2 regions of the Streptomyces sp. NPDC026672 genome follow, and region 1 is predicted to be linked to the other one. Evidence: riboswitches for the same ligand, from Rfam matches in the RefSeq annotation. Region 1 holds a riboswitch; the other holds the start of a gene.
The links. Region 1 has a riboswitch for glycine ahead of gcvP (aminomethyl-transferring glycine dehydrogenase). Riboswitches for the same ligand answer to the same signal wherever they lie in the genome.
Positions count from the first base shown of each region.

Region 2: linked by a shared signal. The riboswitch ahead of gcvT (glycine cleavage system aminomethyltransferase GcvT) and the one ahead of gcvP (aminomethyl-transferring glycine dehydrogenase) in region 1 are both predicted to bind glycine.

Region 1 is NZ_JBEZXS010000051.1:9,065-13,472, reverse strand. It holds gene gcvP (aminomethyl-transferring glycine dehydrogenase) at 1-2,163, opposite strand, end outside; glycine riboswitch at 2,338-2,433, opposite strand; gene AB0F77_RS37000 (PRC-barrel domain-containing protein) at 2,547-2,921, shown strand; gene AB0F77_RS36995 (DNA polymerase IV) at 3,039-4,408, opposite strand, start outside.
Region 2 is NZ_JBEZXS010000041.1:30,893-35,300, reverse strand. It holds gene AB0F77_RS34195 (enhanced serine sensitivity protein SseB C-terminal domain-containing protein) at 1-201, opposite strand, end outside; gene AB0F77_RS34190 (enhanced serine sensitivity protein SseB) at 368-1,159, opposite strand; gene AB0F77_RS34185 (AAA family ATPase) at 1,226-1,894, opposite strand; glycine riboswitch at 2,072-2,171, shown strand; gene gcvT (glycine cleavage system aminomethyltransferase GcvT) at 2,325-3,461, shown strand; gene gcvH (glycine cleavage system protein GcvH) at 3,605-3,982, shown strand; gene glyA (serine hydroxymethyltransferase) at 3,998-4,408, shown strand, end outside.

The DNA of each region.
Region 1 (4,408 bases):
ACCGGGACCGCCGCCGCCGTGCGGGATGCAGAACGTCTTGTGCAGGTTCAGGTGCGAGACGTCGCCGCCGAAGTGGCCCGGCTTGGCGAGGCCGACCAGGGCGTTGAGGTTGGCGCCGTCGACGTACACCTGGCCGCCCGCCTCGTGGACCTGGGCGCAGATGTCGGCGACGTGCTCCTCGAACACCCCGTGCGTCGACGGGTAGGTGATCATCAGCACGGCCAGCTCGTCACGGTGCTGCTCGATCTTGGCCCGCAGGTCCTCGACGTCGACCTCGCCGTCCTCGGCGGTCTTCACGACGACGACCCGCATGCCGGCCATCACGGCGCTGGCCGCGTTGGTGCCGTGCGCGGAGGACGGGATGAGGCAGACGGTGCGCTGCTCGTCGCCGTTGGCGCGGTGGTATCCGCGGACCGCGAGCAGACCGGCCAGCTCGCCCTGCGAACCGGCGTTCGGCTGGAGGGAGACCTTGTCGTAGCCGGTGACCTCGGCGAGGCGCTCCTCCAGCTCGCGGATGAGCGTGAGGTAGCCCTCGGCCTGCTCGGCGGGCGCGAAGGGGTGCAGCTGTCCGAACTCGGGCCAGGTGACCGGCTCCATCTCGGTGGTCGCGTTGAGCTTCATGGTGCAGGAGCCCAGCGGGATCATGCCGCGGTCGAGCGCGTAGTCGCGGTCGGCCAGTCTGCGCAGGTAGCGCAGCATCGCGGTCTCGGAGCGGTGCTGGTGGAAGACCGGGTGGGTGAGGAACCCGGAGGTGCGCAGCAGACCGGCGGGCAGGGTCTCCTCGGCGGTGGCGTCCAGCGCCTCGATGTCGCCCTCGACGCCGAACGCGGCCCACACGGCGCCCAGGTGGGCCCGGTCCGTGGTCTCGTCGCAGGCGATCGAGACGTGATCGGCGTCGACGAGGCGCAGGTTGACCCCGTTGTCGCGGGCGGCGGCCACGACCTCGGCGGCCCGGCCCGCGACCTTGGCGGTCAGGGTGTCGAAGTAGGCGCCGTGGACGAGCTCGACGCCGCCCGCGGTGAGCCCGGCGGCGAGGACCGTGGCGTAGCGGTGGGTGCGGCGCGCGATGCCGGTCAGCCCGTCGGGCCCGTGGTACACGGCGTACATGCCGGCCATCACCGCGAGCAGCACCTGCGCGGTGCAGATGTTGCTGGTCGCCTTCTCACGGCGGATGTGCTGCTCACGCGTCTGGAGGGCGAGCCGGTACGCCTTGTTGCCGTCGGCGTCGACGGAGACGCCCACGAGCCGGCCGGGCAGGCTGCGCGCGAACTTCTCGTGCACGGCCATGTAGCCGGCGTGCGGTCCGCCGAAGCCCATCGGCACACCGAAGCGCTGCGTGGTGCCCACGGCGATGTCGGCGCCCAGCTCCCCGGGCGGGGTCAGCAGGGTGAGGGCGAGCAGGTCGGCGGCGACGGTGACGAGGGCGCCGAGTTCGTGCGCCTGCTCGATGACCGGCTTGAGGTCGCGTACGGCACCGGAGGCGCCCGGGTACTGGAGCAGCACGCCGTTGATCTCGCGCGCGGCGATCTCGGCCGGGATGCCGTCGCTGAGGTCGGCGACGACGACCTCGACGCCGGTCGGCTCCGCGCGGGTCTCGATGACGGCGACGGTCTGCGGCAGCGCGTCCGCGTCGATCAGGAAGAGGCCCTTCTTGTTCCTGCCCATGCGCCGGGACAGCGCCATCGCCTCGGCCGCGGCGGTGCCCTCGTCCAGCAGGGAGGCGCCGGAGGTGGGCAGGCCGGTGAGGTCGGCGACCATGGTCTGGAAGTTCAGCAGCGCTTCCAGGCGGCCCTGGGAGATCTCCGGCTGGTACGGCGTGTAGGCCGTGTACCAGGCCGGGTTCTCCATGACGTTGCGCAGGACGACGGGCGGGGTGAAGGTGCCGTAGTAGCCCAGGCCGATCATCGAGCCGAGCACCTGGTTGCGGTCCGCGAGGGAGCGCAGCTCGGCCAGCACCTCGGCCTCGGTCCGGGCGCCGGGCAGGTCCAGCGTGTCGGCGTTCTTGATGACGTCCGGGACGGCGGCCGCGGTGAGCTCGTCCAGCGAGCCGTAGCCCACCTGGGCGAGCATCTTGGCCCGCGCCTCCGGGTCGGGCCCGATGTGGCGGTCCTCGAACGGTGTGCCCCGCTCGAGTGCTGCGAGCGGAATGCGATCGGCGGTCATGGCGGAGGCCTCCTGGTCTGACGCGACCTTCGAGGGGCACCCCGGCGCGGGCACCCCGACGGCCTCCCCCTCTGTCATCTCGACCTGAGAGCTTCACCGGAGGCCCGTGGGCCCCGGCTTTCACCGTCGGTGAGAGCGGACGCCGTCGACGTCCGCCCTGCTTTCCAGAGTGACCTCGTCCGTGCGGTACGTGGGCCTGAGAGATTCCGGGGAGGATTTGCTCCTTCGGCGCCTCCGACGATCTCCGGAGGACTCTCCCGCACGGGGTCGGCAGCCGCTCATCAGCCTACCAGCGGGGTCAATGACCGGCTTTCGAGTGGCCGCATGGCCGATTGTGCACTTTTGTAGTGCCTACAGAGGCTTTGTGAGCATGAGGAGGGCCCGTGCAGACCGACATCGATCCGCGCCACCTGATCGGCCGCAAGGCGTTCGACCGCAACGGCACCAAGATCGGCACGATCGACGAGGTGTACCTCGACGACGCGACGGGTGTGCCGGAGTGGGCGGCCATACGGACCGGTCTCTTCTCGCGCGACGCCTTCGTCCCGCTCGAACCGAGCGAACTGGTCGAGGGCACCCTCCGGGTCCCCTTCGAACGCGCCCTGATCAAGGACGCCCCCGACTTCGGCGTGGGCCGTCACCTCTCCCCGGAGCAGGAGCTCCAGCTCTACCACCACTACGGCCTCGACGTGGCCCTGCCGTCGTCCACGGTCCCCGACCGGGACTTCGGCAAGGTCGCGGGCAAGGAAGACGCCTGACCCCCGGGGCCCGCGGCACGTCCACCACGGACGCTCTCCGGCTTCCCCCACCGCCGCGGTCCCCGTACGGAGCAACGTCCCCGCCCGGACTCCCGCCCTCCGCCGAGCGCACCCGCCTCACCCGCCCCCGCCGCCGATGTCACCTCCGCCCCGCACGGCTGCTCCCTCCAGCCCCGCGTCCTCGTCCCCCGCGTCTCCTGAGCCTCCCGGACCTCCCGGCACCAGCGGCAGCGGATCGGCCGGTTCCAACGCGGGATCATCCGTCCGGAACGTCCGCACCCGGCCCGGACCGGAGTCCGGGGTCTCGAAGCGGACCGTGACCCGGCCCAGACCGCTGCCCTGCACCCAGCCGTGGCCGTGCTCGGTGTGCCGAACGTCACGGCCCGGCGGCCAGCGGCGTTCGGCCGGCGCCGCCTCCCGGACGACGGGCGCGGCCTCGGCCTCCTCCTCGGCGGCCGTGTCCGCCGTGTCCGCCCGCTCGCCCGCCGCCTGTGCGAACAGGTCCTCCTGCGTGTAGTCGGCCAGCCCCGAGACGCCCACCCCGAGCAGCCGCACCCCACCGGTCGTGTCCACGGAGTCCAGGAGCCGCGCCGCCGCCTCCCGGACCACCGCCGGATCGTCCGTGGGACCCCGGAGCGTCTCCGACCGGGTCAGCGTCGAGAAGTCGTACCTGCGCACCTTGAGCACGATCGTCCGTCCCGAAAGGCCGGCCCCGCGCAGCCGCCGCACACACCGGTCCGCGAGGCGCTGCACCTCCAGCCCGACCCGCAGCCGGTCGTGGATGTCCACGTCGTAGGTGTCCTCGACCGACACCGACTTGGTCTCCCGCTCCGCCACCACGGGCCGCTCGTCGTGCGCCAGCGCCATCGCGTACAGCCCATGCCCGTGCGCCTTGCCCACCAGCCGCACCAGCTCGTCCTCCCCCGCCTCCGCCAGCTCCTCGACCGTGGTGATCCCGGCCCGCCGCAGGTGGTCGCCCGTCGCCGGCCCCACCCCCGGCAGGGTCCGCACCGACAGCGGACCGAGCAGCGCCCGCTCCGTGCCCGGTTCGATCAGCACCAGCCCGTCCGGCTTGGCCCGCTCTGAGGCGATCTTGGCGAGCATCTTGGAGGCCGCGAGCCCCACCGACCCGGTGAGCCCCGTGACCGTCCGTATGTCCTCGCGCAGCTTCTGCCCGGCCACCAGCGCCGACGCCTCGTCCCGGGCCGCGCCCCCGGCCTCCAGGTCCACGAACGCCTCATCCAGGCTCAGCGGCTCCACCAGGGGCGACAGCTCCCGCAGCAGCGCCATCACCCGCTCGCTGATCAGCCGGTAGAACCCGAACCGGGCCGTGAGGTAGGCGGCGTTCGGCGCCAGCCTGCGCGCCTGCGCCATGGGCATCGCCGAGTGGACCCCGAACACCCGCGCCTCGTACGAGGCGGTGGCGACCACCCCGCGCGGCCCGAGCCCGCCCACGACGACGGCCTTCCCGCGCAGGCTCGGCTTGG
Region 2 (4,408 bases), on a different contig from region 1:
CGGCGCGTAGCCGTAGCCGTCGATCTCCATGTTCCCGTACTGGGCGTCCGGGGAGCCGGCCTGGCCGTGCCACAGGAGCATCCAGACCTGGCCAGAACCGGGGGTCGCTAGGGCGCGCAGCAGCGCCTCGTACGCGTCGTAGCGCCCGGGCGTGACCTGGCGCAGCATGTGTTCGACGCCGGCGCTGCGGCTCGCGCTCACGTGTGGTACCGCCCCTCGATGAGTCACCCCGTGTCGGGGGACAGCTTATGCGCCCACCGGCCGTGGCCCCTCGGCCGCGGCCGGAAGGGGCGCGGGGAACCGCGCGGCCGACCGTGCCGGGCCCGCGCACCGAGGAGGGCCCGTCGCGGCCCTCCCGGCGGGGTCCTCAGTGGCCGTGCTGGTGGAAGGGGCGGACGTTCTCCCGCATCCAGTGGGCGACCGGGTCGTCCGCGACGTCCAGCAGGACCAGGTTGACCGGCCAGGGCACGGGGACCGCGCCGAGCGCCTTGCCCAGGGCGTCCAGGGGCAGGGCCCGCAGGTCGCCCTCCCACTGGGAGAGTTCGACGCCGATGAACAGCACCGGCTCCGCCGTCTCGATCGCGGCGAGGCAGCGGCGGGCCGTGGCGACCACGCCCGTCGCGGCGAACTCGGCCGCGGCGGCGGAGAGGAAGTCGACCGGGTCGTCCTGCCAGTCGGGCTCGAAGAGGCGGACCCGGCCGCCGACCGCCGGGCCGTCGAGCGGGGTGCTGCCCGCGCGGCAGATCTCGGCGACGGCCTCCGGCGGCAGCGGCACCCCGACCACGCCGCCGGGGTTGACGGCCAGTCCGACCTGCGGGGGCAGCCCGCGGGCGAACTCGACGGCGGGGGCGATGGTGAACGAGAGGTGGGCGCCGACGACCTGGCGGTACTGCTCCTCGGAGCTGAACACCGGGACGTACGCCTGGCCGTCGATGTCCACCGTGGGCAGGTCCAGCGAGCCGCTGTCCGGGCCGCCCCCGGAGGGCAGGGGTATCCAGACGAAGCTGCGGCCCAGGACCTCGATGATGCGGCCGCCGGCCGAGGGCACGCCGAGGGACGCCGAGAGGACCTCCTCCAGTTCGTTGCCGGGCCATCCGCCGTGCGGCTGGGGGTGTGCCTGTGCCGGGAAGTCAGCGGGGATGTCCGCCGGGAAGTCCATGTGCCTACCGCCTGCTGGGAACCACGGGTCTGGCTGAAAAGGCTAGCGGGTGCCGCCGACAGTGCCTCACTCCCCGAATCCGATCCGGTGCAGCACGTCGGCGGCGTCCCGGTCGAGCAGCACCGCCGAACCGCAGCCCTCGGGCAGCCGCCCCCGCTCCACCGAGCGCAGGAGGCGGCCGGCGGCCGTGCGGTGGCGCAGGAACGCGTAGCGGGAGACGCCCCGGCCGCGCTCGCGCTGCCCGGCGAGCGCGGTGTCCGCGCCGACGTCCAGGAACAGCAGGTGCAGGGTGCCGCCGCGGCGCCGGGCCTCGCGGGTCAGCCAGCCGCGCACCCAGCGCTGGGTGCCGCAGTCGTGCACGACGACGCCCTCACCGGAGCGCAGGGCGCGGCGCAGCCCGGCGTAGTGGGCCAGCCGGACCAAGGGGCGGTAAAGCGCGTAGGGCACGAACCGCGGGAGGCGGTGCTCCCAGCGGTCGCGGGTGTCCTGGGAGTCGACGCGCCGGCCCTCGACCGCGCGGTGCATCAGGGTCGACTTGCCGCTGCCCGGAAGGCCGGTGACGACCACCAGGTCGCGGGGTCCGAACAGCAGCTCGCGTGTGCTGTGTCCCGCGCGCTCGCGCAGGTCGCGGACGACGGGGGCCGGGAACTCGGCCCAGCGCGCGCGGGTCGGTGCTGCGGGGCGCTTCGGCAGCGCTAGGCCCGTGGTCGTGGCGTACGCCGTGGTCCTGTTCACCGTGATCGTCCTCCCCTGGGGCTCGGAGATCCCCTGCCCGTCGAGTGTAAAGAGAAGGTAATGCCCGGTGTCTCTGGTTTCGTCCGCGTACTGCCACAGCTCGGTCACGGAAAGTGGGGCCTGCCGCCCGCGCGCCGGGCGTGCGATGATGTGCGCGCCAACTGCATATCGGCCGTTTGAATCCGCGCGGGAGAGTCCCCGGCCGCACGCCGACCGGGGCGCCGAAGGAGCAAGTCCCTCCCTTGAATCTCTCAGGCCCCGTTACCGCGCGGGCGAGGCACATCTGAAAAGCGGGCCGCTGCGACAGCGGCCCCACCCAAGGTGCAAGTCCTGACCCGCCCGTGTCGGCGGTCATGGCGAACCTCTCAGGTCCCGATGACAGATGGGGAGGAACGACCTCGCCCGTCCTTTCCTGGGAGACGACCGTCCGATGAGCAGCACCGAATCCGCAGCATCCCCCGGAGTCCGCCGCACCGCGCTCGACGCGCTGCACCGTTCGCTCGGCGCGACGATGACCGACTTCGCCGGCTGGGACATGCCCCTGCGCTACGGCTCCGAGCGTGACGAGCACGTCGCCGTGCGGACCCGGGCCGGTCTCTTCGACCTGTCGCACATGGGCGAGATCACGGTCACCGGCGCGCAGGCCGCCGCGCTGCTGGGTTACGCCCTGGTCGGCGACATCGCCTCCGTCGCCGTGGGCCGGGCCCGCTACACGATGATCTGCCGGGCCGACGGCGGCATCCTGGACGACCTGATCGTCTACCGCCTGGCCGAGACCGAGTACATGGTCGTGGCCAACGCCTCCAACGCCCAGGTGGTCCTGGACGCACTCGTCGAACGCGCCGCGGGCTTCGACGCCGAGGTGCGCGACGACCGCGACGCCTACGCGCTGCTCGCCGTCCAGGGCCCCGAGTCCCCGGCGATCCTCGCGTCGCTCACGGACGCCGACCTGGACGGCCTGAAGTACTACGCGGGTCTGCCCGGCACCGTCGCCGGCGTCCCCGCGCTGATCGCGCGGACCGGCTACACCGGCGAGGACGGCTTCGAGCTGTTCGTGGCGCCGGAGCACGCCGTCGAGCTGTGGCACGCGCTGACCAAGGCGGGCGAGGCCGCCGGCCTCGTGCCCTGCGGGCTGTCCTGCCGCGACACGCTGCGCCTGGAGGCGGGCATGCCGCTGTACGGGCACGAGCTGACCACCGCCCTGACCCCGTTCGACGCGGGGCTCGGCCGGGTCGTGAAGTTCGGCAAGGAGGGCGACTTCGTGGGCCGCGAGGCGCTGACCGAGGCCGCCTCCCGCGCGGAGACCGACCCGCCGCGCGTCCTGGTCGGCCTGGTCGCCGAGGGCCGCCGGGTGCCGCGCGCCGGGTACCCGGTCGTCGCGGGCGGGGCGGTGGTCGGCGAGGTCACCTCGGGCGCCCCCTCCCCCACGCTGGGCCGGCCCATCGCCATGGCGTACGTCGACGCGGCGCACGCGGCGCCGGGCACGGCCGGCGTCGGCGTCGACATCCGGGGCAGCCACGAGCCCTACGAGGTCGTGGCGCTGCCCTTCTACAAGCGCCGCAAGTAGAACCGTAGAACCGGAAGCAGACCCGGAAGCGGAACGGAAGCGGACACCGGGCGCGGTCACCCGCGCGCGGGCCTGCGGCCCCGAGCGGGCCGACGATCCCCCCTTTTCACCAGCACATCCCCGCGTACAGGAGAATTCAGGCCATGAGCAACCCCCAGCAGCTGCGCTACAGCAAGGAACACGAGTGGCTGTCGGTCGCCGAGGACGGCGTCTCGACGGTCGGGATCACCGAGTTCGCCGCCAACGCGCTCGGCGACGTCGTCTACGCCCAGCTCCCCGAGGTCGGCTCCGCGGTGACCGCGGGCGACTCCTGCGGCGAGCTGGAGTCGACCAAGTCCGTCAGCGACCTCTACTCGCCCGTCACCGGTGAGATCACGGAGATCAACGAGGACGTGGTGAACGACCCGTCGCTGGTGAACTCGGCCCCCTTCGAGGGCGGCTGGCTGTTCAAGGTGCGCGTCACGGAGGAGCCGGCCGACCTGCTCTCCGCCGACGAGTACGCCGCCCACACCGCCGGCTGAGGAGTCACCGACCGCATGTCGCTTCTGAACACCCCCCTGCACGAGCTCGACCCGGACGTGGCCGCCGCGGTCGACGCCGAGCTGCGCCGCCAGCAGTCCACGCTGGAGATGATCGCGTCGGAGAACTTCGCTCCGCTCGCGGTCATGGAGGCGCAGGGCTCGGTCCTCACCAACAAGTACGCCGAGGGCTATCCGGGCCGCCGCTACTACGGCGGCTGCGAGCACGTCGACGTCACCGAGCAGATCGCGATCGACCGGCTCAAGGAGCTGTTCGGCGCCGAGTACGCCAACGTCCAGCCGCACTCCGGCGCCTCCGCCAACCAGGCGGCCCTGTTCGCGCTGGCCCAGCCCGGCGACACGATCCTCGGCCTGGACCTGGCCCACGGCGGCCACCTCACCCACGGGATGCGGCTGAACTTCTCCGGC